2 regions of the Undibacterium sp. TJN25 genome follow, and region 1 is predicted to be linked to the other one. Evidence: predicted binding sites of a transcription regulator. Region 1 holds the regulator's gene; the other holds the start of a gene.
What was found. Region 1 encodes sigma-54, which starts transcription at its own class of promoters, with help from an activator protein. Its sites were predicted from a motif close to TGGCANGNAANCTGCTTT; they were not measured.
Positions count from the first base shown of each region.

Region 2: ACO0LO_RS26940 (PEP-CTERM sorting domain-containing protein) is a predicted target of sigma-54. The motif match lies at 4,974-4,991, and genes of this name have one in related genera.

Region 1 covers NZ_JBMPPM010000004.1:640,584-655,881, reverse strand. Annotated here, with positions in the region: gene ACO0LO_RS13050 (ABC transporter substrate-binding protein) at 196-1,353, shown strand; gene ACO0LO_RS13045 (branched-chain amino acid ABC transporter permease) at 1,495-2,385, shown strand; gene ACO0LO_RS13040 (ABC transporter permease subunit) at 2,389-4,344, shown strand; gene ACO0LO_RS13035 (ABC transporter ATP-binding protein) at 4,356-5,084, shown strand; gene ACO0LO_RS13030 (enoyl-CoA hydratase/isomerase family protein) at 5,176-6,267, opposite strand; gene hpf (ribosome hibernation-promoting factor, HPF/YfiA family) at 6,461-6,811, opposite strand; gene ACO0LO_RS13020 (RNA polymerase factor sigma-54) at 6,980-8,470, opposite strand; gene lptB (LPS export ABC transporter ATP-binding protein) at 8,486-9,229, opposite strand; gene lptA (lipopolysaccharide transport periplasmic protein LptA) at 9,231-9,839, opposite strand; gene lptC (LPS export ABC transporter periplasmic protein LptC) at 9,853-10,503, opposite strand; gene ACO0LO_RS13000 (KdsC family phosphatase) at 10,518-11,045, opposite strand; gene ACO0LO_RS12995 (KpsF/GutQ family sugar-phosphate isomerase) at 11,045-12,085, opposite strand; gene ACO0LO_RS12990 (monovalent cation:proton antiporter-2 (CPA2) family protein) at 12,254-14,236, shown strand; gene ACO0LO_RS12985 (adenine phosphoribosyltransferase) at 14,331-14,873, shown strand; S-adenosyl-L-homocysteine riboswitch at 15,028-15,108, shown strand; gene ahcY (adenosylhomocysteinase) at 15,134-15,298, shown strand, end outside.
Region 2 covers NZ_JBMPPM010000016.1:28,344-43,641, reverse strand. Annotated here, with positions in the region: gene ACO0LO_RS26955 (diguanylate cyclase) at 1-2,341, opposite strand, end outside; gene ACO0LO_RS26950 (hypothetical protein) at 2,613-3,539, shown strand; gene ACO0LO_RS26945 (Gfo/Idh/MocA family protein) at 3,536-4,666, opposite strand; gene ACO0LO_RS26940 (PEP-CTERM sorting domain-containing protein) at 5,072-5,779, shown strand; gene ACO0LO_RS26935 (ABC transporter substrate-binding protein) at 6,060-7,268, opposite strand; gene ACO0LO_RS26930 (acyl-CoA dehydrogenase family protein) at 7,350-8,528, opposite strand; gene ACO0LO_RS26925 (MaoC family dehydratase) at 8,614-9,078, opposite strand; gene ACO0LO_RS26920 (class I adenylate-forming enzyme family protein) at 9,303-10,814, shown strand; gene ACO0LO_RS26915 (IclR family transcriptional regulator) at 10,831-11,559, shown strand; gene ACO0LO_RS26910 (aldo/keto reductase) at 11,766-12,596, shown strand; gene ACO0LO_RS26905 (CHAD domain-containing protein) at 12,645-14,261, opposite strand; gene ACO0LO_RS26900 (hypothetical protein) at 14,612-14,791, opposite strand; gene ACO0LO_RS26895 (DUF4214 domain-containing protein) at 15,179-15,298, shown strand, end outside.

The DNA of each region.
Region 1 (15,298 bases):
GAACGGAGCAGTTTGGCGGGAGTTGCAGGCAAGATTTGCTGTGTTCTCGGTAGTACCACTTAAGTAGCTTATGTTGCGCCGCCGCATGGATTTATGATTGCTGCAAGGATTTAACGCACATACAATTTGTGGTTATAACAAAAACGATCTGAAGCTTTTTGAGTATTCACGATAATTCATAAACAGGAGATAGACATGTCGCACAAAATGAAAACCTTGGTTGCAGGCGCGTTGTTAAGCTGGGCAGCCGCAGGTATTGCCGCAGAACCGATCAAGATTGGCGTTTCCGGTCCATTCACAGGCGGTTCCGCGCCGATGGGCGTATCAATGCGCGATGGCGTCAAGCTTGCCGTAGCAGAAATCAATGCCAAAGGCGGCGTCCTGGGTCGCCAGCTGCAAGTGGTCGAACGCGATGACGAAGCCAAGAACGAACGCGGTGTGCAGGTTGCGCAGGAAATGATCAATAAGGAAAAAGTAGTTGCGACCCTGGGCTATGCCAACACCGGCGTTGCGCTCGCATCGCAGCGTTTTTACCAGGAAGCCAAGATCCCCGTCATCAACAACGTTGCAACCGGCACTATCGTTGCCAAGCAGTTCGCCGCACCGGAGTTCAAGGACAACTACGTTTTCCGCAATGCCGCCAATGATACGATCCAGTCTGCAATGATCGTGGAAGAAGCCGTTACCAAGCAAAAATTCACCAAAGTGGCGATCCTCGCAGACTCCACCAACTACGGCCAGCTGGGCCGCGAAGATCTGGAAAAAGCGCTGGGTGCAAAAGGCATCAAGCCAGTGTCTGTTGAGAAATATAACCTCAAGGACGTGGACATGACAGCGCAGTTGCTGAAGGCCAAGCAGGCAGGCGCACAAGTCGTGCTGACTTATGGCATCGGCCCTGAGCTCGCGCAGATTGCCAACGGCATGGAAAAACTGAACTGGAAAGTACCGATGATAGGCAGCTGGACGCTGTCCATGGGTAACTTCATTGACAACGCCGGCAAGAACGGCGATGGCACGTTGATGCCGCAAACCTTCATCCAGGATGGCAATACGCCGAAGCGCAAATCCTTCATCGACGGCTACCAGAAGGCCTATAAAGTAGACCGCATGCCTTCACCGGTATCTGCGGCGCAGGGTTACGATTCTGTGTACCTGCTGGCAGCTGCGATCAAACAGGCCGGCTCGACCGATGGCGCAAAAGTACGTGAGGCGCTGGAAAACCTGAATGAAAAAGTGGAAGGTGTTGTCGCTACCTACAACAAGCCATTCACGCATGATGATCATGAGGCCATCAAGCCAGGTATGGTTGCTTTCGGTGAAGTGAAAAACGGCCGCGTCATTCTCGCCAAATAAGCCAAAACGCTAACGCTAGCTACTAGATCCGAGGCAACACTCAGATCTGTAATGGGCCAGTTCTTGTGACTGGCCCTTTTCTTAAGCATATTAAGTAAATCTTAAGCAATACGGCAGCTGCTGCCGTGCCAGGTGAATAAAATGGAAATCCTCTTACAACTTGTGATCAGCGGTATCGCACTCGGCATGATCTATGCGGTCGTCGCCTTCGGCTATCAGCTCACATTCGCCACCTCCGGTACCCTGAATTTCGGCCAGGGCGAAGCCTTGATGCTGGGTGCCATGGTCGGCCTCAGCCTGGTCGGCAATGTACATGGCGGCCCTTATATGAACTACTGGCTGATGATCCCCGTGGTGCTGGTATTCGGCGCCCTGCAGGGCATGCTGGTGGAGTGGATAGGCGTGCGCCCGGCGATCAAGATCAAGTCCGAGTTCGGCTGGATCATGTCGACTATCGCACTGGCTATCATCTTCAAGAACGTTGCTGAAAATATTTGGGGCAAGGACGATCTGCCTTTCCCTTCGCCTTTGTCTGCCGCACCTTTCCAGGTGTTCGGCGCCAACGTCCAGCCCATGCAGGTCGTAGTCGTCATCGGTGCGCTGGCGATCATGGCCGCCGTCGAAATTTTTAACCGCAAATCCATTTATGGCAAAGCGGTAGTGGCTACGTCGAATGATCGCGATGCCGCCGGCCTGATGGGCATCAATACCCGGATGGTGATTACCTTTTCCTATGGACTGTCTTCCGCCGCCGCCGCATTTGCCGGCGTCATGATTGCTCCGCTGGTGCCTACCGGTGTCACCATTGGTTCTGCGCTGGGCCTGAAGGCGTTTGCGGTCGCGATTATCGGCGGCCTGACTTCCGGCGTCGGCGCCATCGTCGGCGGCCTGATCCTCGGCATTGCCGAAAAACTGACCGGCTTCTATATCTCTACCGGCTACCAGGAAGTGCCGGGATTATTACTGTTGTTGCTGGTGCTGGCGTTCAAGCCTGCCGGGCTGTTTGGCAAAGCCGCCATCAAGAAAGTGTAGAACATGAACAAGAAAATCATTGCGCTCTCAGTACTGGGCATTGCCGCGTTGGCGATATTCCCGATACTGATTCCGAATCCTTATTATATCCATCTGGCGGAGACCATCCTCATCTACGCCATCCTGCTGTTTGGCCTGGACATCGTCGTCGGCTATACCGGCCAGGTGTCGCTGGGCCATGCCGGGCTGTTCGGCATCGGAGCCTATACCACAGGTGTACTGTATCTGAAACTGGGCTTGCCTTTCCTGGTGGCGATGCCGGCCAGTATCGTGCTGACGGCCATCTTCGGCGCCATCCTGGCGCTGCCGGCGTTGCGAGTTACCGGTCCTTACCTGGCGATGGTGACGCTGGCGTTCGGCACCATCATCCAGATACTGATCAACGAAATGAGCTTCCTGACAGAAGGGCCGATGGGTATCAAAATTTCCAAGCCCATTTTCTTCGGACAAAAATTGACGGAAGTCGGCTATTTTTACCTGGTCGCCGTATTGATGGTGCTGTCGCTGATCGTCGTGCACCGCATCCTGAAATCGCACCTGGGCCGCGCGTTTGAAGCTTTGCGCGATAGTCCCATTGCTTCAGACTGCATGGGTGTATCGGTATACCGCTACAAGGTCTATGCCTTCGTGATCAGCGCCGCGCTGGCCGGCCTGTCGGGCAGCCTGTATGCCTATTCAGAAGAATACATTTCTCCAAATACCTATAATTTTGAACTAACCATCCTGTTCCTGCTGGCGGTAATCATGGGCGGTCGCAAGACTCGCAGCGGCGCCCTGCTCGGTGCACTGATCGTCGTCATGCTGCCGAGCCTGCTCGCCGACATCGACCTGTTCCGGCAGATCGCCATCGTGGCGGTCGTGGCTGCCGTGCTGAGTTCTGCCTACCTGCTCGCAAGCAAGAAAAAAACCTGGCGCAATGTGATTGTGCCGGTAGTCGCGACGATAGGCATGGCGCTATTTTCCTATAAGCTGGAAAACATCACCGACTGGCGCCTGACGATCTTCGGTTTCATGACGCTGTTCGTCGTCTATTACCTGCAGGACGGCATCGTCGGCTTCGTCAATGGCTTCTTCAACAAGGGCAGGCGCAAGCACGTCGAATCCGTCTCTGCACAAAACAGCGTCGTCCATGCAGTGGCCACTGCCGCCGATGCCGGCAAGTCCGGTTATCTGCTGGAGGGCAAGTCGTTACTGATGCAGTTCGGCGGGCTAAAGGCGCTGAATTCGGTGGATTTGCGTATTGCCAAAGGCACGGTGCACGGACTGATCGGGCCCAACGGTTCCGGCAAAAGCACGATGATGAACGTGCTCACCGGTATCTATAAGCCCACAGCCGGTGCGGTCGAATTCAACGGTGTGCAGATTTCCGGCAATACGCCTTCCGCAATCGCACTGGGCGGCGTCGCGCGTACTTTCCAGAACGTGCAGCTGTTCGGCGAGATGACGGCGACCGAAAACGTGCTGGTCGGTTTGCACCATACCTTCCGCAGTAATGTCTTCGATGTGATGATAGGCACACCGCGCTACCGCCGTGAGGAGAAGGCCGCGCGCGAGCGTGCTGCCAGCATCCTGCAGTTTGCCGGGCTGGCGGACCTGGCGGATGAGGAGGCGCGCAATCTGCCTTACGGCAAGCAGCGCGTACTGGAGATTGGCCGCGCACTCGGGCTGAACCCGCAACTGCTGCTGCTGGATGAGCCGGCCGCGGGCCTGACCGCACCTGACATCAAGGAACTGGTGGCGATCATTCGCAAGATCCGCGAGCATGGCATCACCATCATCCTGATCGAACACCACATGGACGTTGTCATGTCTATTTCGGATACCGTCACCGTGCTGGATTTTGGCCAGAAAATCTCCGAAGGCAAGCCGGCTGAAGTACAGGCTGATCCCAAGGTCATTGAAGCGTATCTCGGCGGCAGCGCCGCCGATGAGTCCGCGCATGCACCTGTTCCAGCTTAAGCGAGGATGATATGTTAAGCATTTCAAATTTACACGCGGCGTACGGCAAGGTCGAAGTGCTGCACGGTATTTCACTGGAAGTCCCGAAGGGCAAGGTCGTTACACTGATCGGTTCCAACGGCGCCGGCAAGACTACGACAATGCGCGCCATCTCCGGCATGCTCAAGCCCAAGGAGGGCAAGGTCACGCTGGATGGCAAGGATGTTACCGGCCTGGATTCGCACAAGATTGCGCGCGCAGGTCTCGCGCATTCTCCTGAAGGACGGCGCGTGTTCGCCACGATGAGTGTGACGGACAACTTGCTGCTGGGCGCATTTCCCCGCTTCACCGGTTCCCGCCCGCGCGGCGATATCAAGGTCGACCTGGAAAAGGCACTGGAACTGTTTCCACGCCTGAAAGAACGCCAGCACCAGCTGGCCGGCACCTTGTCCGGTGGCGAGCAGCAGATGCTTGCCATGGCCAGGGCGGTAATGCTGAACCCCGAGGTGGTGCTGCTGGACGAGCCCTCCATGGGCCTTGCGCCTATCCTGGTGGATGAAGTATTCCGCATCATCTCGCGCCTGAAACAGGAAGGCACGACGATGCTGCTGGTGGAGCAATTTGCTGCCGCTGCATTGAACGTGGCGGACTACGGCTATGTGCTGGAAAACGGCAGGATATCGGTGCATGGCCCCGCCGAAAAGCTGAAGAACGATCCTGCGGTCAAGGCTGCCTATCTGGGCGGCGGCCAGCAGCATTAAAGCAATATCACTCGCAGCGGATGTGACTAAAAAAGATGGGGCCTGCGGGCCCCATCTTTTTTTTATTACTGCACTCTGCGTCTTGGCTGCGTCAGTCCAAATGACGCAATGGATGCGCATGGTCGGGCCATGCCGATACGAAGAAGGGCAGTATCATTTCCGGCGTTACTTCGCCCAGGCTAGGCGGCGACCACTTCGGTGTGTTGTCCTTGTCTACCACCAGTGCACGCACGCCTTCCAGTACTTCGCCGTGCTTGAAGCAATGGCGCACCATATCGCGTTCCATGCGCAGGCAGGCAGCAACGGTCATGCCGGCGCCGCGCCGTATCTGCTCCAGCGTCACGCATACCAGTAGCGGAGAGCGCTTCTGCATGACGGCGAGGGTCTGCCGCGCGAATTCGCTGCCGTCTTCCGACAGCGTTGCAATGATCGTTGCCACATCGCCGGCGGAAAAATACTGGTCTATCAGGCTGCGGTGCGTTGCCAGCGAGCTTTCTTCCAGCTTGATTTCCTCTGCAAACGGCGCAGCAAATTCGCGGATCGCCGCGCGGATATCGGCCTGCTGCGTCGAAGTCAGCAGATGCATCAGCGCAGGTATCGCACTGGTAGGCACATAGACATCCGCCAGTTCGGCGTAAATCGCATCGGCCGCCTTGAAGATTTCTCCGGTCAGGCCCAGGTAGGTCCCCAATTGCCCCGGAGCACGCGACAGGAAATAACCGCCGCCCACGTCCGGGAACAGGCCGATATTGACCTCCGGCATGGCCATCTTGGTACGCTCGGTGACTATGCGCATACGGCATGAAGGGCCCGCCTGCGCAATGCCCATGCCGCCGCCCATGACCACGCCGTTCAGCAGCGCAATATACGGCTTGGGATAAAAATGGATCAGATGGTTCAGCGCATATTCTTCGGTGAAGAAGTCTTCCAGTAAGGCGCTGTCGCCCCTCGGCGTGGACGTGCCCGCATCGTAAAAGAAGCGGATGTCGCCGCCGGCGCAAAAAGCCTTTTCACTGGAACTAGAAATAAAGACGGCGCCGACATTATCCGCTTCGCGCCATTGCAGCAATATCTGTGTCAGCTCCCGGACCATGTCCAGGGAAAGGGAATTCAATGCCTTGGGTCTGTCCAGCGTGATAAAGCCTATCTGGTTCTGGACGAAGGTCTGGACGTATTCGCTCATGGAAAAGATCGTAGTGAGATGAAAAGCCTATTTTAGCGCGTATGCGCGATTTATCCGGGCAGCCCGCGATTCTTTGGTAAAAGAAATATTTTTCGGGGTTTCCGGTTCGCTTGCGGCCGGGTCACAAGTGCGGCGAACCCAATAAAAAAGGATGCCGGTTGGCATCCTTCGTTATTCCAGTACCAGGCGCCGGTCAGGCGGAAGCGGAGGCAGGATCAGGGATATGCTTGATCGCGTCGTTTTTGTGGCCTTGGATTTTGTCTTTGTGTTTGATGACTTGCCTGTCGAGTTTGTCGATCAGCGTGTCTATCGCTGCATACAGGTCTTGTGCGAGGCTTTCGACGTGGATGTCTTTGCCGCTGATGTGAAGATTGATATCGGCTTTATGGCGTTTTTCTTTTTCCCGGAGCTTGTCAACGGTCAGGATGACTGCAATATCAATGACTTGATCGAAGTGCCGCCTTATCCTCTCTAGCTTGTTTTGCACATGTTCACGGATTGCTGGAGTAACTTCGAGGTGATGTCCACTGATTGTGAGATTCATACGGCGCTCCTATGGTAGATGTTACTTGCTATATAGCATGGTGCTAGCCCTGAAGATCGAGCTAAATTATATATAGCAATGCAAGACGCAATTACAAGGACTTGTTACAGAAATCTGAAAAATCAGCATGCATTACTGCAATAAATGCCGCTGGGAATTCCAGGATTTTTATAAGGATTTGCGCAGGCTTACTGGAGGGATTTTCAAGGCTTCCCGGTATTTTGCGACGGTGCGTCGCGCGATGACCATGCCTTGTTCACCCAGCATGTCTGCGATCTTGCTGTCAGAGAGTGGGTTCTTCTGGTCTTCTGCTCCTATCAATTGCTTGATGAGTGCCCGTATTGCGGTGGATGACGCTTCACCCCCGGTTTCCGTCGCAACGTGGCTACCGAAAAAGTACTTCAACTCAAACATTCCATGCGGGGTCAGCATGTATTTTTGGGTTGTGACACGGGAAATAGTACTCTCGTGTAAACCCAGTGTATCAGCAATTTCGCGCAAAACAAGTGGTCTCATCGCAACAGCACCATGCGTGAAAAAATTGCGTTGCCTTTCAACTATCGCCTGCGCAACGCGCAGTATCGTATCGAAGCGCTGCCGCATATTCTTGATCAGCCAGCGGGCTTCCTGCAGCTGGGAGCTCAGTGTGCCATCGCCGCGGTTCTGTTTCATGATGTTCGCGTACATGCTGTTGACGCGCAGGCGCGGCATCACATCCTGGTTCAGCAACACCTGCCAGCCGTTTTTTGATTTCCTGACAATAACATCCGGCACCACGTAGTCCGATGCATCGGCAGTAAATTCGGCGCCGGGATGTGGCTTGCATTGCTTGATGACAACCTGAGATTCACGCAAGTCCTCATCGTCGCAAGTAAGCACTTTTTTCAGCTTGTTGAAATCGCGCTGTGCAAAAAGGGTTAAATGTTTTTCAACAATTTCCAGTGCCAGCCGGCGTGTGACGAAAGGGATTTTCGGCAGCCGCCTGATTTGCAGCGCCAGGCATTCGGAAAGGCTGCGCGCGCCTACGCCGGCCGGCTCGAAACTCTGCAGCATGTTCAGCGCAAAATTCAGCTCCTCCGGCTCCACGCACAGTTCCAGGGGCAACGCGCCATGGATATCGTCCAGCGATTCCGTCAGGTAGCCGTTGCCGTCCAGCGCATCGATGATCAGCTCTATCAGTGCACGGTCGCGTATTTCCTTGACGGTGACGCGCATCTGTTCCAGCAGGTGCTCCCTGAGCGAGGTCTGCGCACATTCCAGCTGTGGGCGCCCTTCATCCTCTTCCGGACCTTTGGAGCCTTGCGGCATGTCGTCAAAACTCCAGTCCTCTTCATTGGCGCTGGTCGTATCCGTCGCATTTGGGCTTTCACCGCTTTCGCCACTGTCGACTGGCGCAACCGGCTCGTCGCCGCCATTGTTGACAGGGCTGCTGTCGTTGTCCGAACCGCTGCTGGTGGCGCTGATGGCGCCGTCCGCCAATAACCTGACGGCATTGTCCAAAGGATCGTCCACCCGCTCCAGCAAAGGATTATCGGTCAGCAGGTTTTCCAGCTCCTGATGCAATTCCAGCGTTGATAGCTGCAGCAAACGTATCGATTGCTGCAGTTGCGGCGTTAATGCCAGATGCTGCGAGGTGCGGAGTTGTAGGCTTTGTTTCATAGGGGGCGGTATCCGTTACATCCGGAAGTGCTCTCCCAGGTAAACCTTGCGTACGGATTCATTGGCGACGATCTCATCCGGCCTGCCGCTGGCCAGCACCGCGCCCTGGTTGATAATGTAGGCGTGGTCGCAGATACCCAGGGTTTCGCGCACATTGTGGTCGGTGATCAGCACGCCGATGCCGCGTTCCTTGAGGAAGCGGACAATGCGCTGGATCTCGATCACGGCAATCGGATCCACGCCGGCGAATGGTTCGTCCAGCAGCACGAAGCGCGGGCTGGTTGCCAGCGCCCTGGCGATTTCCACACGGCGGCGCTCGCCGCCGGACAGGGACAGCGCCTGGTTTTCGCGGATTTTTTCTATCTGCAGTTCGGCCAGCAAGGTATCCAGCCTTTCCTCGATTTTGGCCTTTTCCAACAGCTTGCCGTTCTCATCTCTTTGCAATTCCAGCACGGCGCGGATATTGTCTTCCACCGACAGCTTGCGAAATACCGACGCCTCCTGCGGCAGGTAGGACAGGCCCAGCGATGCGCGCTTGTGGATGGGCAGGTGAGAAATGTCGGTGCCGTTGACGTCTATCTTGCCCGCGTCGGACGGCACCAGGCCTACGATCATGTAAAAGGACGTGGTCTTGCCGGCGCCGTTCGGGCCCAGCAAGCCGACCACTTCACCGCTCTTGACCTCCAGCGAAACGTCGCGCACGACTTGCCGCGCGCCGTATTTCTTTTGCAGGCCGCTGATAATAAGGGTGCTCGTCATATTATTTTTTCTGTGTGTTCTGCGTGGTCGGTGAATCCGGCTTGGGTTCTTCCAGCTTGGGCTGTATGGTGATCTTGATCCTGCCACCGCCAGACACGCTGGTGCCCGACGCATTGTTGGCGCCGACAAAGTTCTCGGTCTTGCTGTCATACGACATGAACTCGCCTTCCTGCTCCTGCGTGACTTTTTTGCCTTCCAGGTATTTCACGTGCGCCTTATTGAAGAATTTGACGACCTCGGTTTTTTCGTCGTATTCCATGCGGTCGGCAACGCCCTCCACCCACAGGTTGGGGCCGCCATCCCGCTTCTGTCTGAAAAACGCCTGGCCGCCGGGACCCCTGGTCATGACGATGAACTGGAATCCCTCAGCACCTTCGGTCGCGACGGCCTTGTCGGTCTTGATCAGCAGCGTGCCGCGCGTGATCTCCACGTTGCCGGTCATGGTCTTGATCTTGGTCTTGTCGTCGAGGACAGAGGATTCGGCTTCTAGGTCGATCTTTTTGTAGCGGTCTGCCTGTTCGGCCAGCACGGCGGCGGGGAGCAGAATACAGGCCGCCAGAAAGAGTGACTTCGGCAGCCGCGCAGAACTAAAATGGGTATTATTTTTCATATATAAAACCTGGCTATCGGGTAGGTTGTTGACGCGGCGCCGAGCCCGAGCGCGCATCGAATGTGGCTTTCACCTTGCTCAGCAGGCGCACTTCCTGCGTAGTGCTGTTGGCTTCCATGCCAACGGCATGCATGACGGCGCGGGCGCTGGTGATAGTCACGGGGTTATCGGTTTTCATGATGTTGAGGTCGGTCAGCAGCAACAGATACTCGGACTCCAGCGTCATCCATTTGGATGCAGGGCCGTCCGGACGGCTGACATTGACGTTGCCGTACAAATGGACTTCGTCGCTATCCTTCGCCGGGTGCACAGGCGTATTTTTCTGCTCAATCAGCGCGCGGTCGGCAACCACGGTCACCGGTGTCTTGTTGTCGTCAAAACTGTTGATGCGCGGCTGCTCCACTTCATAGTCGTCATCGCGCGGATTGTGCGTCATGCGCTTGCCGGTGATGTGGTAATTGGTCTTGCCGTCATTGGACAGCTTCACGTAATTGAAATTTTCCACGTAGTAGTCAGGTGCCGTGCGGGGAGCGGAACGGGAGTTGCCTTCGTCATTATTCCGGCGCATGACTTCCAGCACCCAGAAGCTGCCTAGTGCAACAACGGCCAGCAGCGCTACCATCAGCCACAGGCGGAAGCGGTCGGCGGTAAGTATGTATCTCATATCATTTCACCCATTTACTGCAGGAAAGGCGCAAGCGCCTGTTCGTATTTGCCCTGCGCTTTCAGGATGAAGTCACATACCTCGCGTGCTGCACCGCGGCCGCCTGCTGCCTGCGTTACATAATGGACGCGCGCCCTGACTTCCGGATGCGCATTCGGCACGCTGGCGGCAAAGCCGACGCGCGTCAGCACCGGCAGGTCGATGACGTCGTCGCCGATGAAGCCGCAGGCATCGGCGTTGATATTGAGTTCTGCCAGCAGTTCCAGGAACGCGGATTTTTTGTCGTGTATGCCCTGCCGCAGATGGGCGATGCCCAGGTCCGCTGCGCGTCTGGCGACAATGGCCGAGCTGCGGGCGCTGATGATTGCCGTCGCGATGCCGGCCTGCTGCAGCAGCTTGATGCCCTGGCCGTCCAGCACATTGAAGGTCTTCATCATTTCTCCCTCGGGCCCAAAGTGCAGGCTGCCGTCGGTCAGGATGCCATCCACGTCAAAAATCATCAGTTTCAATTGTGCAGCCTTGCCGGAATCCATGCTGCTCATCAGATCACCTTGGCGCGGGTCAGGTCGTGGATATGCAGCGCGCCGACCAGCTTGCCGCTTTCGTCTGCGACCAGCAACTGGTTGATGCGATAGGTTTCCATCATTTCGACAGCTTCCACCGCCAGCTGTTCGGCGCGTATCGTGCGCGGCGCCTTGTGCATGACGTCGGCAATGACGACTTGCGAGAAATCCTGAACTTTTTCCATCAGGCGGCGCAGGTCGCCATCGGTAAACACGCCGATCACGCGCTGTTCTGCGTCCACGATGGCTGTCATCGCCAGGCCTTTTTTGGTGATTTCCAGCAAGGCCGTGGTCAGCCTGGTGTCAGCAGTCACCTGCGGCACCGCGTCGCCGGTGCGCATGATGTCGCGTACGTGTGTCAGCAGCCTGCGGCCCAGCGCACCGCCAGGGTGGGAGCGCGCGAAATCTTCCTCGCGGAAGCCGTGCGCATCCAGGAGCACGGTCGCCAGCGCATCTCCCAACGCCAGCGTCGCTGTCGTGCTGGCGGTCGGCGCCAGATTCAGCGGGCAGGCTTCTTTCTCTACCCTGACATCAAGATGGACATCAGCCCACTCCGCCAGGCTGGAGGACGGGTTGCCGGTCATCGCAATCAGCCTGGTGCCCAGCCGTTTGATGATGGGCACAATGGCGGCCAGCTCTGACGATTCGCCGGAATAGGAAATCGCAATGAAGACGTCCTGCGGCGTCACCATGCCCAGGTCGCCGTGCGCCGCTTCACCAGGGTGGACAAACAGGGCAGGGGTGCCGGTCGATGCAAAGGTGGCGGCCATCTTGCGTGCGATATGGCCGGATTTGCCCATGCCCGATACGACCACGCGGCCGCGGCAGTTCATCAGCAGCGAAATCGCTTCAGTGAAATCGGTGTGGCCCTCGCTGGCCAGCCGCTGTTTCAGGAGCTGGATGGCGTCCGCTTCAATCTGCAAAGTCTCGCAGGCGAGCGCCAGGGCGCGTTCGGCATCAAATGTGACCAGGCTGGATGGGGTCGGTAGTGCATTAAATGGGGAGTGAAGTGAGCTCATGCCGAAAGTATAAACGAAATTCATTAAGCAAAAACTTTGCCAGATACATTAGATTGAATATTGCCTAGGCGGAAACTGAAGATGTCATACAGTTACTTTTGCTCTCATCTAAACAATAGTTGCCGCATTATTGAATACGCATCGCCCATTTAAGTAATAATAAGCAACATGACCGCCTTGGATACTACACTTTTGCTTTTAGGGGCCGCCGTGCTGGGCGTGGTGGCTTTTCGCATGATGCAGCTGCCGCCTATGCTGGGCTACCTCGTGGTCGGCATCCTGATCGGTCCCTATGGGCTGGGGCTGGCGCAGAATGATGCCACTACCCATGAGCTGGCTGAATTCGGTGTTGTTTTTTTGATGTTCTCCATAGGCCTGGAATTTTCGCTGCCCAAGCTGATGTCGATGCGCAAGGCCGTGTTCGGGCTGGGCATGGCGCAGGTGCTGGTTACCATTGTCGCCACGATGCTGTTCGGCTGGCTGATGGCCCTGTTCCTGCCATCCAGATTCAATATCAGCTGGGAAGCGTCGTTTGCATTGGGCGGCGCGTTGGCGATGTCGTCCACTGCCATCGTGTCCAAGATGCTGACTGAAAGGCTGGAGCTGGAAAGTCCGCATGGTCGCCAGATCATCAGCGTGCTGCTGTTCCAGGATCTCGCAGTCGTGCCGCTGCTGATCCTGGTGCCGGCGCTGGCCTCCCATTCCGGCGACCTGGTCGAGACGCTGGCACGCGCCAGCGCCAAGGCGGCTTTCGTGCTGTTCGTACTGCTGTTCGTAGGGCAAAAACTGATGCGGGGCTGGTTCAGCATCGTGGTCAAGCGCCGTTCGCAGGAGCTGTTCATGCTGAACCTGCTGCTGGTCACGCTCGGCGCAGCATGGATTACCGATTACGCCGGTCTGTCGATGGCGCTGGGCGCCTTCGTTGCCGGCATGCTGATTTCCGAAACTGAGTACCGGCACCAGGTGGAAGAGGACATCAAGCCCTTCCGCGATGTATTGCTGGGCCTGTTCTTCGTGACCATAGGCATGCTGCTCAATGTGCGGCTGGTGGCGGCCAACGGCTGGCTGATCCTGTTGCTGCTGATGGGGCCGGTATTGTTGAAATTCGGCCTGATCACCGCGCTGGCCAAGCTGTTCGGCACATCCACCAGCGTGGCGCTGCGTACCGGGCTGGGACTGGCGCAGGCCGGTGAATTCGGCTTTGTGCTGCTGAACCAGGCCGGCGGCCTGCAACTGGTGGACCCGCTGCTGATACAGCTGATCCTGGCATCGATGGTGTTGTCGATGCTGGCCTCGCCGTTCATCCTGGCCAAGTCCGATGCCATCGTCATGAAGCTGTCTGCCAATGAGTGGATGATGCAGTCGCTGGCGCTGACGCAGATAGCGACGCGTACGATGTCGGCCAAAAAACACGTCATCATTGCCGGCTTCGGGCGCAGCGGACAGAGTCTGGCCAAGTTGCTGACCGAAGAAAAAATAGACTATCACGCGCTGGACCTAGACCCGGACCGCATACGCGAAGCGCAGACTGCCGGCGCCAATGTGTCGTACGGCGATGCGGCCCGCCGTGAAAGCCTGGTTGCCGCCGGCATCAACCGCGCCGCCGCGCTGGTGGTTACTTATACCAATACAGCGTCCGCGCTGAAGGTGCTGCACTTCGTCAGCGAACTGAACCCCACGCTGCCCGTCATCGTACGCAGCACCGACGACGCCGACCTCGACAAGCTGCGCGAAGCCGGCGCCACCGAGGTGGTGCCGGAACTGCTGGAAGGCAGCCTGATGCTGGCCTCGCATGCGCTGGTGCTGCTGGGCGTGCCGCTACGCCGCGTCGTGCACAGGGTGCAGGCCGCGCGCGACGAACGCTATGAATCCCTGCGCGGGTATTTTCATGGCGCCAGCGACGCCGCCGACAGCCCGGAGAGCATGCAGGTGCGCCTGCATACCATCGTGCTGCACGATCGCGCCAAGTCCATAGGGAAAACGCTGCTGGGCCTGAACCTGGCCGAATTGGAAGTGGACGTCACGGCAGTCCGGCGCGGCAAGCTGCGGCTGGAGCTTGCGCAGGAGATTGTGCTGCAGGAGGGCGATGTGGTTGTGGTACGGGGCATTGCAGAAGCTGTCGTGCGGGCAGAGCATCGCCTGTTAAAATAGCGCCTGCCGCAAAAAAGCTTGCTGTATTTTTTGATAATACAGCGGGCTTTTGCATGTAAAAATCTGAAGAGCACCTTAGGAAGGACATCATACGATGTTAAACGCATCCCAATATATCAAGGACCATATCCGCACTGTGGAAAACTGGCCGCAGCAAGGCGTCATGTTCCGCGATATTACGCCGCTGCTGCAGGATCCAAAAACCTTCCGCCTGCTGATCGACCTGTTCGTGCATCGTTATATGGATGCCAAGCTGGACATGGTGGCAGGGCTGGATGCGCGCGGCTTCATCATCGGTTCGGTGCTGGCCTATGAGCTGAACCTCGGCTTCGTGCCCATTCGCAAAAAGGGCAAGCTGCCCTTCAATACCTTGTCGGAACAATATGAGCTGGAATACGGCAGCGCCACGGTGGAGCTGCATGCCGATGCCTGCAAACCGGGCGACCGTGTGGTGCTGATCGACGACCTGATCGCCACCGGCGGCACCATGATGGCAGGTAAGAAACTTCTGGAACGCCTTGGCGCTGAAGTCATCGAGGGCGCTTGCATCGTTGATCTGCCGGAACTGGGTGGTTCCAGGCTGCTGAAGGCTTCGGGGTTGCAACTGTATACAGTCTGCGATTTCGACGGACACTAATTTGCTCAGAATTGAGCGACACAAAGCCGGATGCGGATCGCGTCCGGCTTTTTTCATGGATGCAGCCATTTCTGATTGGCAAGGGTGACGGCACTTTGTCGCTGACGGTTGCGCCCATTTGTCTACAGCCAGATGATTTGCGTTATACTGCGTCAATTCCAAGGAGCGTTGCGACGAAATACAGGGTGCTCACCCGTTTCGCCAGGCTTGGAACATGCAACCGCGCTCACGTTACTTTTTTCACAAGAAAGGAGGGCGTGATGAACGCCTCTATATCATCCCTGCAAAAATCCGATCAAGACTTCCTGGTAGCTGACATCAGCCTGGCTGGCTGGGGTCAAAAAGAAATCAAGATTGCCGAAACAGAAATGCCCGGCCTAATGGCGATTCGTGACGAATACGCCGCCAGCCAGCCGCTGAAAGGC
Region 2 (15,298 bases), on a different contig from region 1:
GCATGTGACGCAGCGCCGCCTGGAACGCCGCCGAGCTGCGCGCTTTCGCGCCCGCCCGCAGGTTCAAGCCGGCCAGCAACAGGCGTTCATCCACATCCGTCATCAGGCCGCACCCTGCATTGAGCTGGTCGGTGATGGCGAACAGCTGCTCCTCCAGCATCTCCGGAGTCGCATGGAGGTAAAGCAGGCGGCCTGTTTTCAGGTGGTTTTCCTGCCGCTGGTTTTCTTCAGCAACTGCATAGGCCGCCTGCTGCACCCGGTCATGCAAAAAACGGTAGCCTATCTGTGCAGCGGGCTCGTCCTCATCCAGGTATTTATAGGCATGGTCCAGCGGGTGAATCAGGCCGGCCTTCAGCGCGGGCCATAGTGTTTGCTGCGCCGCGTACAGGGATTTTTCGCTGACGACGGCCAGTGTTTCCAGGGTGAAGCGGTTGCCGACGGACGCAGCCAGCTGCAGCATGCGCTGGGTGTCTTGCGGCAGGCGCCGGATTTTTTCCAGCATCAGGTCAACCACGTTGTCGGTGTAGTCGGCATTTTCCAGCGGCTGCATATCCCAGCGCCAGCTGTTTTGCCCGAAGTGGTAGCGCAGGTGGCCCGCATCGTGGATCGCATGCAGGAACTGGTTAACGAAAAAGGGATTGCCGCCGGTTTTTTGGTAGCACAGCCGCGTCAACGGTGCGCATTCTGCGACGGAGGCGCGCAAGGTGTCGGCGTTCAGCTGGGCCACGTGAGGCTCGCTCAGCGCAGCCAGCGTCAGCGTCGTCATGCGCACACCTGTTGCATGCAAAGTGTCGCGCAGTGCCATCAGCGGATGGGCGCCGTCCACCTCGTTGTCGCGGTAGGCACCGATAAACAGCATGTAGCGTTCATCCGGCTCGCGCAGGAAAAGCTCTATCATCTTCAGCGTGGGCGCATCCGCCCACTGCAAATCGTCGAGGAAGATCACCAGCGGATGAGACGCGGATGAGAACACCTGGACGAAGCGCTGGAACGCACGGTTCAGCCGGTTTTGCGATTCCACAGGCGGCAATGGCGCCACAGGCTCTGCCGCACCGGTGATCAGTGCAAGTTCAGGTATCAGTTCAATGATGACGCCAAGATTGGCAGCCAGCGCCTCACGCAGCTTGCCCGCCCATTGCTGCACCTGCTCTTCAGGCTCACTCAGCAATTGCCGGATCAGTTCCTGAAACGCCTGGATCAATGAAGCGTATGGCACATGGCGGCGATATTGGTCGAACTTGCCCGACACAAAACAGCCGCGCCGCGCCACGATAGGTTTATGCACCTCATTGATGACAGCCGACTTGCCGATGCCCGAATAGCCGGCCACCAGCAGTATCTCGCCGGGCCCTGCGCTGGCCCGTTCAAACGCCGCCAGCAGCGCCTCAATCTCGCGCTCGCGGCCATACAGCTTTTGCGGAATCAGAAACTTGCCGCTGTGGTCCGACAAACCCGCAGCCAGACTGTGCGCCTGCGCGGGCTCCTGCACCAATTGCCGACATAGTTCAAGGTCTCGTTTTAATCCATGCAGGCTCTGGTAGCGTTGCTCGGCATTCTTTTCCAGCAGGCGCTGCAATACGGACAGCAGCGCCTCCGGCAAGGCGGCCAGCTGCGGCAACGACCAGTCGGGCGCGCGCGCAATATGGCAATGCACCAGTTCCATCGCATCGGTCGCAGCGAACAGCGGCCGCCCTGTCAGCAGCTCATAAAAGGTCGCGCCGACCGCGTAATAATCGGCGCGGTAGTCGATGATGCGGTTCATGCGCCCGGTTTGCTCCGGCGCCATGTAGCGCAGAGTGCCTTCCAGCGTATTCGGATTGTCTATGCGTTGCGCTTCCTGCCCGAGTTCGCAGGCAATGCCGAAATCGATCAGTTGCAGGCGGCGTTGCGCATGGTTCCAGATGATGTTGGAAGGATTGATGTCCTTGTGGATGATGCCGTTGGCGTGGACAACTTCCAGCGCTGCGCACAGCTGCAACGCGATATCGAAGAAATCGTCGAGCGGGAACACGAGTCCGGGCGCGGAATCGCCATTGTGCGGCCAGTGTTCGCGCAGCAACCTGTTCAGTGAATGGCCGCCGATGTCTTCCTGTATCATCGTCCAGCGCCCGGCATCCTGCCGCAGCGCCAGCGGCCGCACCACGCCCGTATGCGCGCAACGCTGCGCTATTGCATGCTCACGCTTGAACTGCGCAATCTCCTGGAAGGAAGGAGATTCCTTGTTGGGAATCTTGACGATGACGGTCGTATTGAATTGTGCAGACGATGCCCGGTAGACCAGCGATCTCTCGCTGGTGTGCAGCCTTTCAATAATATCGTAGTCGTAAGGAGCAGCGCTCACGTTTTCCCCGTTGCAGTGTTAGGGGCACCACGCAATGTGTGCGATTGCGATCTTCGGTTGCGCAGCGGCGCGCGGTCCAAATATGCACAGGTGCCGGGACAGGCTGCTTTAACATATTTAACAATTGCCCTTAGTATACATCGGATACCCCGCCAGCATGCATTCCGCCATGATAAGCGAAGGCTGTTTTCCTTAAGGCCGGCTACGGTAAAATGCCGGAACCGTCGCTCCGCGGCCCCAAGTATCCAGAAGAGACAGATAGCCAGCTGCAATGACAAAAGATCTACTTATTTCTGCCAACAAGCCGCTGCTATCCCAGCAGCCTGCGCCGGTAAGCTCCAGACAGGCCGAACTGACACGGCAGTTTCTGGCGCCGCTATTGGCGGAACTGGAACAGTATCTGCTGGCGGTACGCGCGGAAACCGATGCGGCGCTGGCGCCGCTGCTCAGTAAGGATGCTGAAAGGCCCTACCCGAAAGGCCGCTGCACCGAAATCAGTCTCGATGTGCAGAAGCGCATGCAGCAGCGCCTAAGCCAGCCACAGCATCCGGTGGAGCAGGCGCTTGTCGCCTTCCTGAGAGGGGGCGGCATCATCCGCCATATCTGGGGAGCACTGAGGGAGAGTTATTTCCAGAACGCCTTCCAGTTCGGCGCGCTGTACGTGGACGTGTCCAACGACACCGTGGTCGTCACCAAGCCCAAGGTTGAAATCCTGCCCATGGAAGACAGTGGCCTGCTGGCCATTGCCGACTTGCCGCATTTTGCGCGCGTGGCAGAACGCTATTGGAACACGACGCTGTACGCCAATCATGCGGCACCGTCGCTGGCGCCGGTATTGCCGATGATAGGCTGGACTCCAGGCTCGCCCATGCGCCTGCATTCCGTCAGCGATTACATGATAGACATGATGCGCAGGGACGCATTCAAAGGCGCGCGCGAATGGCTGGCGTCCGCTCCCGTGTTGCCGGATGAAGTCGCTGCACAACTGCGGCAATACGGCAGCGCCCGCGTGCCGATAGTGCAGAGCGATGGCGGCAAGGCAGCGCTGGCCGCCTGTGATAGCGCCGCCCAGGCGGAAGCCCATCTTGATCTTGACTGGCGTGCCGCGCGCATTGCCGATTACTTTGCACTGGTCGCCAACGCCGCAACAGCGCAGGCAGGAGACAGCTCCGCGTTAAGAGCCGGTTCCGCCACCTAAGCCAGCGTGACGCGGGTGCCGGTGCGGTTGGATGTGTCGATATGCGTGATCAGTTCATGCATCTTCAACGCATCCTTGAACGTCGGCGCCAGCGTGCTGCCGTCGCGCACGTCCCTGGCATAAGCCGCATACAGATGCGCCAGCTCCAGCGTACTGCCACCCAGGCTGCTGGCCGGCACCCAATCGTATTCAGCAGGCACCGGTAGTTCCCTGAGCGGCTGCGCATCGCCGCGCGCGCCTTCTATCAGATTGAATGCATCGCCGAAGCTGGTGCTGTTGGATATTTTCAGGTCGCCTTCCGTGCCGGTGATATCAAGCTGGACGCCGAAATTATTGCGCTTGCCTGCCTCCAGATGCACAGACAGCACGGCGCCGTTGGAGAAGGTGCCGCTCAGCACGACCTGGTCGGGGCTGGTATGCGGCTGCGTCTCGCCGGTTTCTATCAGCGTCACTTCCTTGAACTGGTTGACGGTGAGGCCGCTCAAGGTCTCTGGATAGCCGAAATGGGTAAACAGCACGTCAAGGAAATGGCCGCCATAGATCGACAGCAGGCTGGAGAAGTTTGCTTCCGGCACCGTGTAGTACAGCGCGGCGATACGGTGGCGCTGGAAATATTCGACACTGATGTGCAGCCGTATCGAACGCAGTTCGCCTATATAGCCCTGCGCCAGCAGGTCACGCACATAGCGGTAGCCGGGCGCCAGCCGGCGTTGCAGGCCGACGATATGGCGCACGCCGGCCTGGTCGGCCAGCTGCATCAGTTCTTCAGACAACGCGCGGCTCGGCGTCAAGGGCCATTCGCAATACACATCCTTGCCGGCGGCGATGGCGGCGCGTATGCCCTCCTCATGCTGCGGCGCAGGTGTAAGCACCAGCACCAGGTCCACTTCCGGATGCTGCACCAGCGCCTGCAGCGAATTGACTGCATAGCGGATGCCGTGGCGCTGTGCTACCGCATCGGCCTTTTTCTGATCGCGGCTGAACACCGCGGTAATCTCAAACTCCGGCAATAGCTTCAGCGAGGGGATGTGACCGTATTCGGCCCAGGTGCCTGCACCGACAATGCCGACCCGGATTTTGCCCGCTGTATTGCCCGCGAGATTGCGGGCCACGCTTACTGTGTTCATGTTCTCTCCTGATGTGTGATGTAAATGACACGCTGCGTGGAATACCGGTCATCCGGTGATACAGCGCATTCTGTACACACATGGTGAGGCTGTTACAGCTTCAGATAAATGGGCGGAAGTTCCACACATATCGGATATCTTCTTCCGCAATGGGCAGTAACTACCGCGATTTCTGCTTTCAAATTCCGACATATCTGTCGGGCGTTTTTACAAATGTCCTCGCAAGCTCTCCATAAACAGATGCATCAATGCATTTATTTTTTTCAAGCACTTGATTTCAATCAATAAAATTTAACAATCTTGCAATGAGCACGGATGTTGCTTAGTCATGACTGTAGGTAACAACACCAAGTCAAAATCTGATTTCAGATTTCCAAAAAGTAATAATACCCGGGAGAACTAACAATGATCAAAACCACGTTGCGCACACTTACAGCAATCGCACTTGCCGCTTCGACGCTGACAGCATTCGCCGCACCGATCACGCCAACCTACACAACGTTTGCCAACCTTCCAGCGGCAACTTATGGCGGCAGCGGCATCCCTACAGATCCAAGTGCAATAACCGTGGTGGAAGCCAGGACCGGCACACTGACGCTGGGTCTGGCGGCAACACAGCGTGGCGTCGGCCCCAACCTGGGAAACAACAGCGCAGGTACTTATTTGGCAAACCCTGGCGTCAGCAGCGGCAATGCGTCGACCTGGAATTTTGACTACTACGTCAATGTCAGCGCCGGCAGCCTGTCCGACTTCACGTACAAACTGTTCTACGACTTTAATCCAGGTGTCGATACTGATGCATCCCTGCTTGGCGCATGGAATCTGACAGGCAGCGGGACCACCTTGCAGGATTCGCAAAACCTGGGGTTCAGCTTCCTGACAACAGGCTTTCCAGGAGTGATCACTCCGCCGGCAGGAACCTTCAATCCGAATGCCAACGGCGAATACAGCTTTGCGCTGGTGGCATATAACCTCGCAGGACGTGAAGTAGGCCGTTCGGCGATCAATGTCGATGTTGGCACTATCCCTGAGCCAGCCAGCCTGTCGCTGATCGGCCTGGGATTGCTGGGCCTGGCATCACGCCGTAAATCTGCAAAAAGCAAACAAGCTTAAGCTACATCAAGCTTAGTCAAGCCGGACAAATCCCGCCTGCGGCAAACGCCGCAGGCGGGATTTTGCATTACGGCTCTGCCACACTGCCTATAACAGCGTCCCCACCATCCGGGACAGCATGCGGATCGCATCGCTGCGCGCATGAGGTTTTGAGCGGTGCGGAAAGATGGACGCCATCTGTCCCGGGAAATGATTCAGCTGCCGCGTCAACGGCCCCGGAAACCCACGCTTTTCTGCAGCGCAGCTCTGGTCCAAGAATATATTTATTTTTATAGCAGGGTTATTTCCACAGCGCGCAAGCGCTTTCGGATTTTGGCGTAAATGCCTGATCCCCCGGCACAGTCTGCACCAGCTTGTAATAATCCCAAGGGTATTTGGATTCCGCAGGTGACTTCACCTGCATCAGGTACATGTCATGCACCATGCGGCCGTCCGGCCGTATCGTGCCGTTTTTGGCGAACATGTCGTTGATCTTGTTGGCCTTCATATACGCAATCACCTTATCAGAATTATCCGTGCCGGTTGCCTTGATTGCGTTCAGGTAAGTCAGCGTGGCGGAATAATCTCCAGCCTGCGAAGAAGTCGGCTGCATTTTCATCTTTGCATAAAAGCGCTTGGACCAGGCGCGGGTATCGTTGTTCATGTCCCAGTACCAGGAATCGGCAAGGTACATGCCCTGTGTCACGTTCAGCCCCAATGCATGGACGTCGCTGATAAAGATCAGCAGACCGGCCAGGCGCGCGCTCTTGTTCACGCCAAACGCATTGGCAGTCTTGATGGCGTTGATCGTATCGTTGCCTGAATTGGCAAAGCCGATGATCTGCGCCTTGGACGCCTGCGCGGTGATGATGTAAGAAGAAAAATCGGCAGCATCCTGTGGATGCTTGACCGAACCTAATATCGTGCCGCCTGCGGCCTTGATGACCTTGGTTGTATCGCTTTCCAGTGATTTGCCGAAGGCAAAATCGGCCGTCACGAAATACCAGGTTTTTCCCCCTTGTTTGACGATGGCTGAACCGGCCACCCTGGCCAGCGCCACGGTATCGTAAGAATAGTGGATGGTATTGGGATTGCAGTCTTCATTGGTCAGGCGGGCCGAACCTGCCGATACGACAATAGCGAGTTTTTTCTTGTCGGCGGCCAGTTTCGACACCGCCAGCGCGGCAGCGGAATTGGCGCCGTGAATCACCATTCCCACGCCTTCCTCGTCAAACCACTGGCGCGCCTTGGTGACGGCATTGTCGGGTTTGTTCTGATGATCGTAGGTAAGGACTTCAATTTTTTTACCGAGCACTGTACCGCCAAAATCGGCGACGGCCATCTTGATCGCCTCGGCGCCGCCGCGACCGTCCAGGTCGGAATAAGTGCCGGACATGTCGGAGATGAACCCGATCCTGATTTTATCGCCCGCTACCTGGGCAGCCGCCGGCAGGGCCGCGGAAAACGCCAGTGTGCTGGCGATGGCAAGTGCAATGGTACGTATCTTCATCTCTATGTCTCCTGGATGGTCGCGCCTGAGATTGATCTCACGTCGCTTTGGTTTTGGAATGTGCTGCTGCCCGGTGTGTTTTCAGCGCGGCTTTAATGCCTGCTTCGTCAACCCCGCCAGCAAGAATTTTCCGATGGTATTCTTGAGAACCTCGGCCGATCCACCTGCAATCTCGTAGGCTTTGGCATCACGCAGATAGCGGCCGAAAGGTGCATTTTCAGTCGTGCCGTAGGCGCCGCAAATCTGTACCGCCTTGCTGGCGACTTCGGTGGCAACCGCGCAGGCTTTCAGCTTGGCTTCGCTGGAATAGCGGTCTATGCTGTCATGGCGGTCGAGTGCATCGGCAGCGGCGTAAATCAGCAGGCGCGAGGCATCAATGTCCGTCAGCATGTCGGCGAAATACCATTGTATGCCCTGGAAATCGAGCACTTTCTTGTCAAATGCAACGCGGTTCCTTGCGAACTTCAGCGCACCCTCGAACGCTGCACGTGCAATTCCCACGCTGATGGCGCCGGCCAGCGTGCGGGAATAATCGAGCACGGTGACCGCCTGGCGCACACCTTTTCCTTCGGTGCCGACCAGATGGTCCAGCGGCAGCCGCACGTTCTCCAGCCGCATATTCATGTGCGGCCCGTTGCGCAGGCCGAAAGTAGCGGCGGTATGGCCCTTGTAGATCGTCAGCCCTGGCGTATCGCGCGGCAGGGCAAATACGGAAACACCCTGGTCCGTCTCGGCCAGGATAATGAAAAATTCCGCAGCGGAACCGGAAGTGATGAAGGATTTTTCGCCGTTCAGCACCCATTCTCCGCCTTCTACACGGGCCTTGGTGTCCAGGTGGCGGATGTCGCTGCCATGGTTGGCCTCCGTCAGGCTGTAGGAGCTCAGCAAGCCTTTACTGAACAATGGCAAATAACGGTCCTTCAGACTATCCGAGCCGAACAGCCGCAACATCGTCTGCGCCTGGAAAATGGTGATCAACGAAATGCCTACCGCAGCGCTGGCCACCGACAGCTCTTCAAAGATGGCTACCGCATGGGCATAGCTTTTTCCGTCGCCGCCGTAGCGGGTGTCCAGCGTCGCAGTGCTATAGCCCTTGGCCGCCAGCGCTTTCATGATCGCTACAGGGTAGACATCGTCGCGGTCTATGTCGTCTGCCTGGGGTGCTATCTCGGCCGCCGCATACAGGCGGATTTCTTCCGTGAACCGCGGGTCGACCTGCGGCCGCCACAAGGCGGCGCTTATTTCAATGTCATCATTCATGTGTGCTGCCCGATAAGAAACCGATAAGGAACCGATAGAGTACGTGTTGGAGTGACGGCTTAATGCTGAGGAAAGACGACGGAGATCAGCGGCCGGCCAGCAGGCGCTTGGCGGTGTAGGTCATCACACAGTCGCCGTGCTGGTTCAGCACGCGGTTGACCGAGGTCACCACGGCCCTTCCGGCACGCGACGTGGGGCGGATGTCGGTAACTTCAATTTCTGCGTGTATGGTGTCGCCGACATGCACCGGAAGATGGATCACCTGGTGCAACTCCAGCATCGCCAGCCCTGTTCCCTGGATCATGGATTGCAGGATGAACCCCTCGATGAGCGTATACGTCAGCGCCCCCGGCACCGGCCGGCCCGGCATCGCGCCTCCGGCAAACGTGCTGTCGATGAAAATCGCCTCCAGCATGCCCGTCACCGAAATGAAATTTACCAGGTCCGTCTCGGTGACGGTGCGCCTGAAGGTGTCGAACTTCTGCCCTGCCGCCAGATCCTGCCAGTAGGCGCCCTGCCCTAAACGCTGTATGCCGTCGGATTTCACTATGGTCTCCTGCGTTCACGGTCGCCGTGAACAATATTTTATTTGTGCCGCCATCAGGTAAATCTTGATTTCGCGTGTTGGCAGTATAGATTGAAGCAGATAGAATATCAACATACTGAATTTATTTTCAACCAGCTGAATTTTATAAAAATGTTAATTCACGAACGCCGTTCCCAGGCGTTCCGAACACGCCCCAATCGACAGCAAACCTATAAGCGAAAAATCCCATGATCAACCGCCTCTTGCAGCTCGCTGCCACGCAGCCGCTCTCACCATTTATTTTTCATGAGGAATCGGCATGGACTTTCGCCGAAGCCGCGGATCTTGCGCAGCGCGGCGCCAGCTGGCTGGCCAAACTCGGCGTCCAGCCGGGAGACAAGGTGGTGGTGGCAGTCAGCAACCGGCCGCTGTTTCTGTTTTACTGGTTTTCCGCCCTCGCGCGCGGGGCGACAGCGATCCCGGTCAGCCACGAGCTGTTTGGCGACGCACTCCACTACATCGTCACCCAGAGCGAGGCAAGCGTCGTGCTGACAGAAGGCGCAGAACTCAAAAGGATCAGGCTGGATCTCGCCAGCCTGCCGCTGCGGGTGGAAGGACATGAATCGGAACAGGCGTTTGCACAGCAAATGTCTGCTCTGCCGCAGGCCGCGCCGGCAGTGCTCGGCAATGACTTTCTCGCAGCCATCCTGTACACCTCGGGCACCACCGGCCAGCCCAAGGGCACGCTGATCCCCAACCGCAGTTATCTGGCGACCGGGAAAAAAATTACCGAAGCCATCGGCATTACCAGTAGAGACCGCATCCTGACCTTCCTTCCGCTGCATCATGCGAATCCACAGATGTACGCCGTGCTTTCTGCACTGACGGTCGGGTGCAGCGTCATCCTCGTTCCCAGATTCTCCGCGTCCGGCTTCCTTGAGCAGGCCGCCCGGTATCAGGCAACCGGCTTTACTTATGTGGGCACCGTGCTGAATATCCTCGCCAAGACCATCGTGCAGCCGGCCGCAACATCGCTGCGCTGGTGCGTAGGCGGCGGCGCTCCCACGGATATCTGGACCGCCTTGCACGCCAGGCTGTCGCTCGATATTTTTGAGTTATACGGCATGACCGAAACCGGCGGCATGGTAACCATGAATACGGCTACCCATACCCGCGTGGGATCGGTGGGCGTTGCACGCGACGACTTTGAAGTTGCCATACTAGGCCCCGAAGATCAGTTGCTGCCGCCGGAAAACAGCGGTGAAATAGCGGTCAGGCCGAAAGTGCCTTTCGTCATGACCACCGGCTATTTCAGGAAACCGCAGGAGACCCTGGATGCCATGCGCAACCTCTGGTTCCATACCGGCGATCTGGGGCATATGGACAAGGATGGTTTTTTGTATTTCGAACGCCGGAAAAAGGAATTGATACGGCGCGGCGGCGAGATGATCTCACCCGTGGAAATAGAACTTGCCGCGCTCAAGCATGCAGGCATTGTTGACTGCGCCGCAGTCGGGGTCAGCGACCCCATGCTGGACGAGGAGATCAAGCTGGTCATTGTCATGCGCGGCAAACTCGACGCAGACGAAGTGGTTTCATTTTTGAGAACCGTGCTGGAAAAGCATAAAATACCGCGTTATATCGAATTTGCAGACCATATTCCGAAGACCGCTACGCAGAAGGTGCAGCGATTCAAGCTGACATCCAATTCGGACCTTACCATCGATACCAAAGCCGCAAAATCGATATGCGCCCCATAGAAGACAGGACCAGAAAATGACAGTGCCGGCAGCCAGCAAAATTCTTGACATCATTGAAGCCTTCGCGCGCGAACGCCGCCCCATGTCGGTATCCGCGCTTGCCAGCGCGACAGGCATCCCCGTATCGAGCTGCCATGGCCTGGTAAAGACCCTGGAGGAACGCGGATACATATTTGAACTCAAGCATCAGCGCGGGTTTTATCCGACCAAGCTTCTGGAAAAAAGAGTGGATGAAATTGCCAAGCATAATCCACTGCCGCTGTGGGTTTTACCAGCGCTCGAGAAAATCCGCGACCAGAGCAATGAGACCGTGCTGTTTGGCAAGCTGGTGAACGGCGCGGTGCTGTATATCGAAGTAGTGGAAAGCAAGCAATATGTGCGCTACATCGTACAAGTCGGCGACATACGGCCGTTGTATGCATCGGCGGTCGGCAAGGCCCTGCTGGCCGGCCTGGAGGAAAGCGCGCGCATGGCTATCATCAACCGCCTCAAGTTCGTGCAATACAATGAGCAAACCATCTCCAGCAAGCAGCAGCTGATCGATCACCTGAACGAGTGGTCGCCGAAAGGCTGGTTCATGACCGACGGCGATTACCTGGACGGCGTCAATGCCGTTGCGGTATCCATCGTGATAGAAGGCGAGCTTTACGGATGTGCCATCGCCGGACCAACGCACCGTATCGAAGAAAACCTGGAGAAGCACGTCGAACTGATCAAGTCCTTTGGCCCGCACCTCGCAGAATAAGCTACCAGATACAAGAAGGCTGGAAAAACAGAGCCTCAACAGAAAACAATTGATGCCTCGCAGTCACTTATCTAATAACCGCGACGCCATCGCACAATTGGCCGTCGGGGAACAGAATTTCCTTTTTGCGCACCGTCCGTTCCATACGCTAGAACGCCGGCGTTGAATTCAACTGTGTCCCCTCAACCATCTCAAGAGTAACTATTATGCATGCGATACAAACACAAGGAATCAGTTTCCCCAGCCTGGGCCTGGGCACCTTCCGCATGGAGGGAGACGACTGCCGTGTTGCCGTGGAGAGCGCGCTGGACCTGGGCTACCGGCATATAGACACAGCGGCGATGTATAACAATGAAGAAGCGGTAGGCGCCGCCATTGCAGCGTCCGCCATCGCCCGCAAAGACCTGCACGTCACCACCAAGGTGTGGCATGCCAACCTGGCGCCGGATGCGATTCTCCGCTCTTTCGATACCAGCCTGGACAAGTTGAAGCTCGACTATGTGGACCTGTTCATGGTGCACTGGCCCAGCAAGGAGATGGACTTGCCCGCAATTTTCGAGACGCTGGCCGCGCTGAAAGAGCAAGGCCGCATACGCGCAATGGGCGTATGCAATTTCACGATAGACCTGCTGCGCACCGTCATCGAAGACATCGGCGCGCCTCTGGCCTGCAACCAGATTGAATACCATGTATTGCTAGACCAGACACCGGTACGCGCCTACCTGGCAAGCAAGGGCATCCCCATCGTGGCCTATTGCCCGCTGGCGCAGGGCAAGCTCGCCGACAACGCCGCCCTGGCTGCCATCGCCGGCAAGCATGGCGCGACACCGGCCCAAGTGGCGCTGAAGTGGCTGCTGGACCAGGAAGGTGTCGCCGCGATTCCTAAGGCGCAAAGGCCGCAAAGCCAGAAGGCCAATCTCGATGCGCTCAAACTGACGCTTGATGATGAAGACAGGCGCGCCATTGCAGCGCTGCAAAAAGACATGCGTTTTGTCAATCCGCCCTTTGCACCGGCGTGGGATAAATCTCCCGCTTAAAGGCAATAGCACAGGCGGCATGTACGACAGAACCTGGCCGCCCCGGATTCAGGACTTGCCGGGCAACTCTATGGTCTCCAGGTGCCGCCACTGTTTTTCCATTGCCGCAATCGCATGCTCGGCGCGCGCAGCCAGGCAACCCCTGGCAAAACCGACAGGCACACCCAGCTCTGCGTGCGCTTGCTGCAATTGCCCGAGCAGGCCGGATGCAACCACTACGTCGTTGCATTGCCCCAGGATTTCCTGCAAACCCGTCATTGCTTCCATGTACAGCCGCATGCGCCGGGACGGAAATAGTGAATGGAAAAATTCCGCCGTGTAACGCAGCTTCTTGGAGGCGATGCGCAAACGATGCCGCGCATGCACTTCTGCCTGCATGCCATGCCCACTTTCTCCCGTCGGCCCTTGCGCGACAACATCCGTGGCATGCACCTGCTTGCCGCGCTTGCCGCATTTGTACAGGCGGCGTTGCGCCTGCTCCATCTTCCTGCCGGCAAACTTGATGATGCGCTTGTCCAATTCCTGCTGCACATCTTCTCGTCCGGGATCGTTCCAGCCGGCGCCATGGGCGCGTGCACTCAGGTTCAGCACCAGCCGGGCAAAGCGCGGCGATCTGACCGCCACAGCGGCTGCTTCATGCTTTTTGCCCGCCTCGGCCAGCGCTGCCGCTTGCAGCGGCGCCAGTTGAACACCGGCCGGCATGATATCGGCCGCTTCCGCCACTGCAGCCAGCGTGGAATGCGCCAGCACATCCCAGTCTCGGGCAGCACCCAGCTGGCCGGATAGCCATTCCATATCTTCCTCGACCTGTTTCGGCACAATGACGATGTCTTTGTACAGCCCGAATGCTGAACGCAGGCGGCGCAGGCCAACACGCATCTGGTGCAGACTTTCCGGCGCATCGCTGTCTGCCACACCCGCCTCATTGCCCTGTATCTGCGCCACGCAATTGCCGAGGATGACGCGGAACGCCTGCTCCGCATCCATCTTTTTACGCAAAACCAGCTCGCTTGCCTTGACTGCGGAAGGAGCCTGCGGCTGCGCCTGTTGAGACAAATATAGTATATAGCCGCGCTGGGCCTTGCTGATATCGCAGATACGCAGCGGGATCTTTTTTTGCAATTGCAATGCCAGCTCAAACAGGTGTACGGCTTTGCCTGATTTCAGCTCAAGTTCGATCTCGCTAATATCTTTGCGTCTGTCGCCGCTTTGCACATAACCCTGATCCAGCACAAATTCCACCTCTTCGCCAGTGGGCAAACGCAAATCCCAGACGGTACGGGTTATCTGTGTCGTAAAGACTGGTTGTATATTCTTGCCCGCGCATTGCAGCAAAACCGCCCAGGCTTTTTCACCTGCCACGCGCTTTTGCAAGGCGGCAAGATCGGGCAGCGGGCCATCAAGCGCCGACTCCCATTCATGGCGCTGATGCAAGCCCCCGGCTGCGCTGCCTCCGCCCTTCAATGTCTGTATCCAGCGCTTGCCTGTCTGCCTGACCCTGAGACCGAATTTACTGCGCCACAAGTGCAAGTCCGGCGTATCGAAATAAGTATCCGACATCTGTTGCCGGCGCGGATTGCGTACTGCGTATTCTTTCAGCAAAGGATGCTTGCGCAAGATCCCGGCATGCCTTATATGGATGCTCAGTTTCAATTCTGTTTCCATATACATCCTCCCGGGATTTCAAGGCGTGCCAGCTTGATGAACAGATATGCCGGCCGTTTCCATGAATATCAAGCTTATTCGTTCAGCTTGCAGCGCATAGATGTCGCGACGAAAACGCAACAGAAACAACAGTGCCGTCCATCACAGGCAAGCGCGGTATTTGAAATTTTAGGGTAGCGGGAAAGGCACAACAGCCTCGCAGATGGAGGTGCTGCACAGGCAGCGGGGCCAGTGAAAGTGATAACAGCGGCATAGGCAATGTAGACAGCAGGCACGAGGCAAAGCCTGCTCTCTTTTTATCTACCTGCCACCCGGGGAATTGCCGGGTAAGCAGCGCGGACGCTGCAGGCTCAGGCGCCCTGGGCCGATTTTTTTGCCTGTGCATTGGCCAGGCTGGCATCGCGGGCGTCTTCAGCCCTTCTGCGGGAATCCGTACGTTTGCGCATCACGATGGCATATTGCTGGGCGCTCATCGGTGGTACCGTCATCAACTGCTTCAGTAAGGCACTATTTTCTTCAATATATTTCATAACTTTCCTTCCAATATACGATGAAGCTGATCAAGCGCTGGCACAGCTATAGCCGGACATATGGCCAAGACAATGTTGCAAAATCAGACTGGCTCTTATCTGTCGCTGCCAAGGGAATTTTGCAACAATTCTCATGTACTGAACTATCCCATAGTATTACCTGAATCGGCAACCGGCGTATTGATTTCTTTTCCCATACGGACAGATAACAAAAACACCCCTCTAAAATTGCAAAATAAACATTGCTGCAATAATTGCATGATAAAATTTTTATAACAAACCGTTGAGGAAGGCCAGGTGTGATTCTTCCCACCAGCCTGCGTTTCACTTACCAGTTCCAGATATACATCCTGCATTTACACCCTTATACCGGCCACAGCATAAACTATGCCTTCTCCAGCCACTTCCAGCAGCATCAGTGCAGTAAAACAGTCCGGCTCCGTCCTCATCGATGCACTCATCCACGGCTTAAAGTGGGGCGGCTCGCTTGGCTCCGGCGTGGCACTT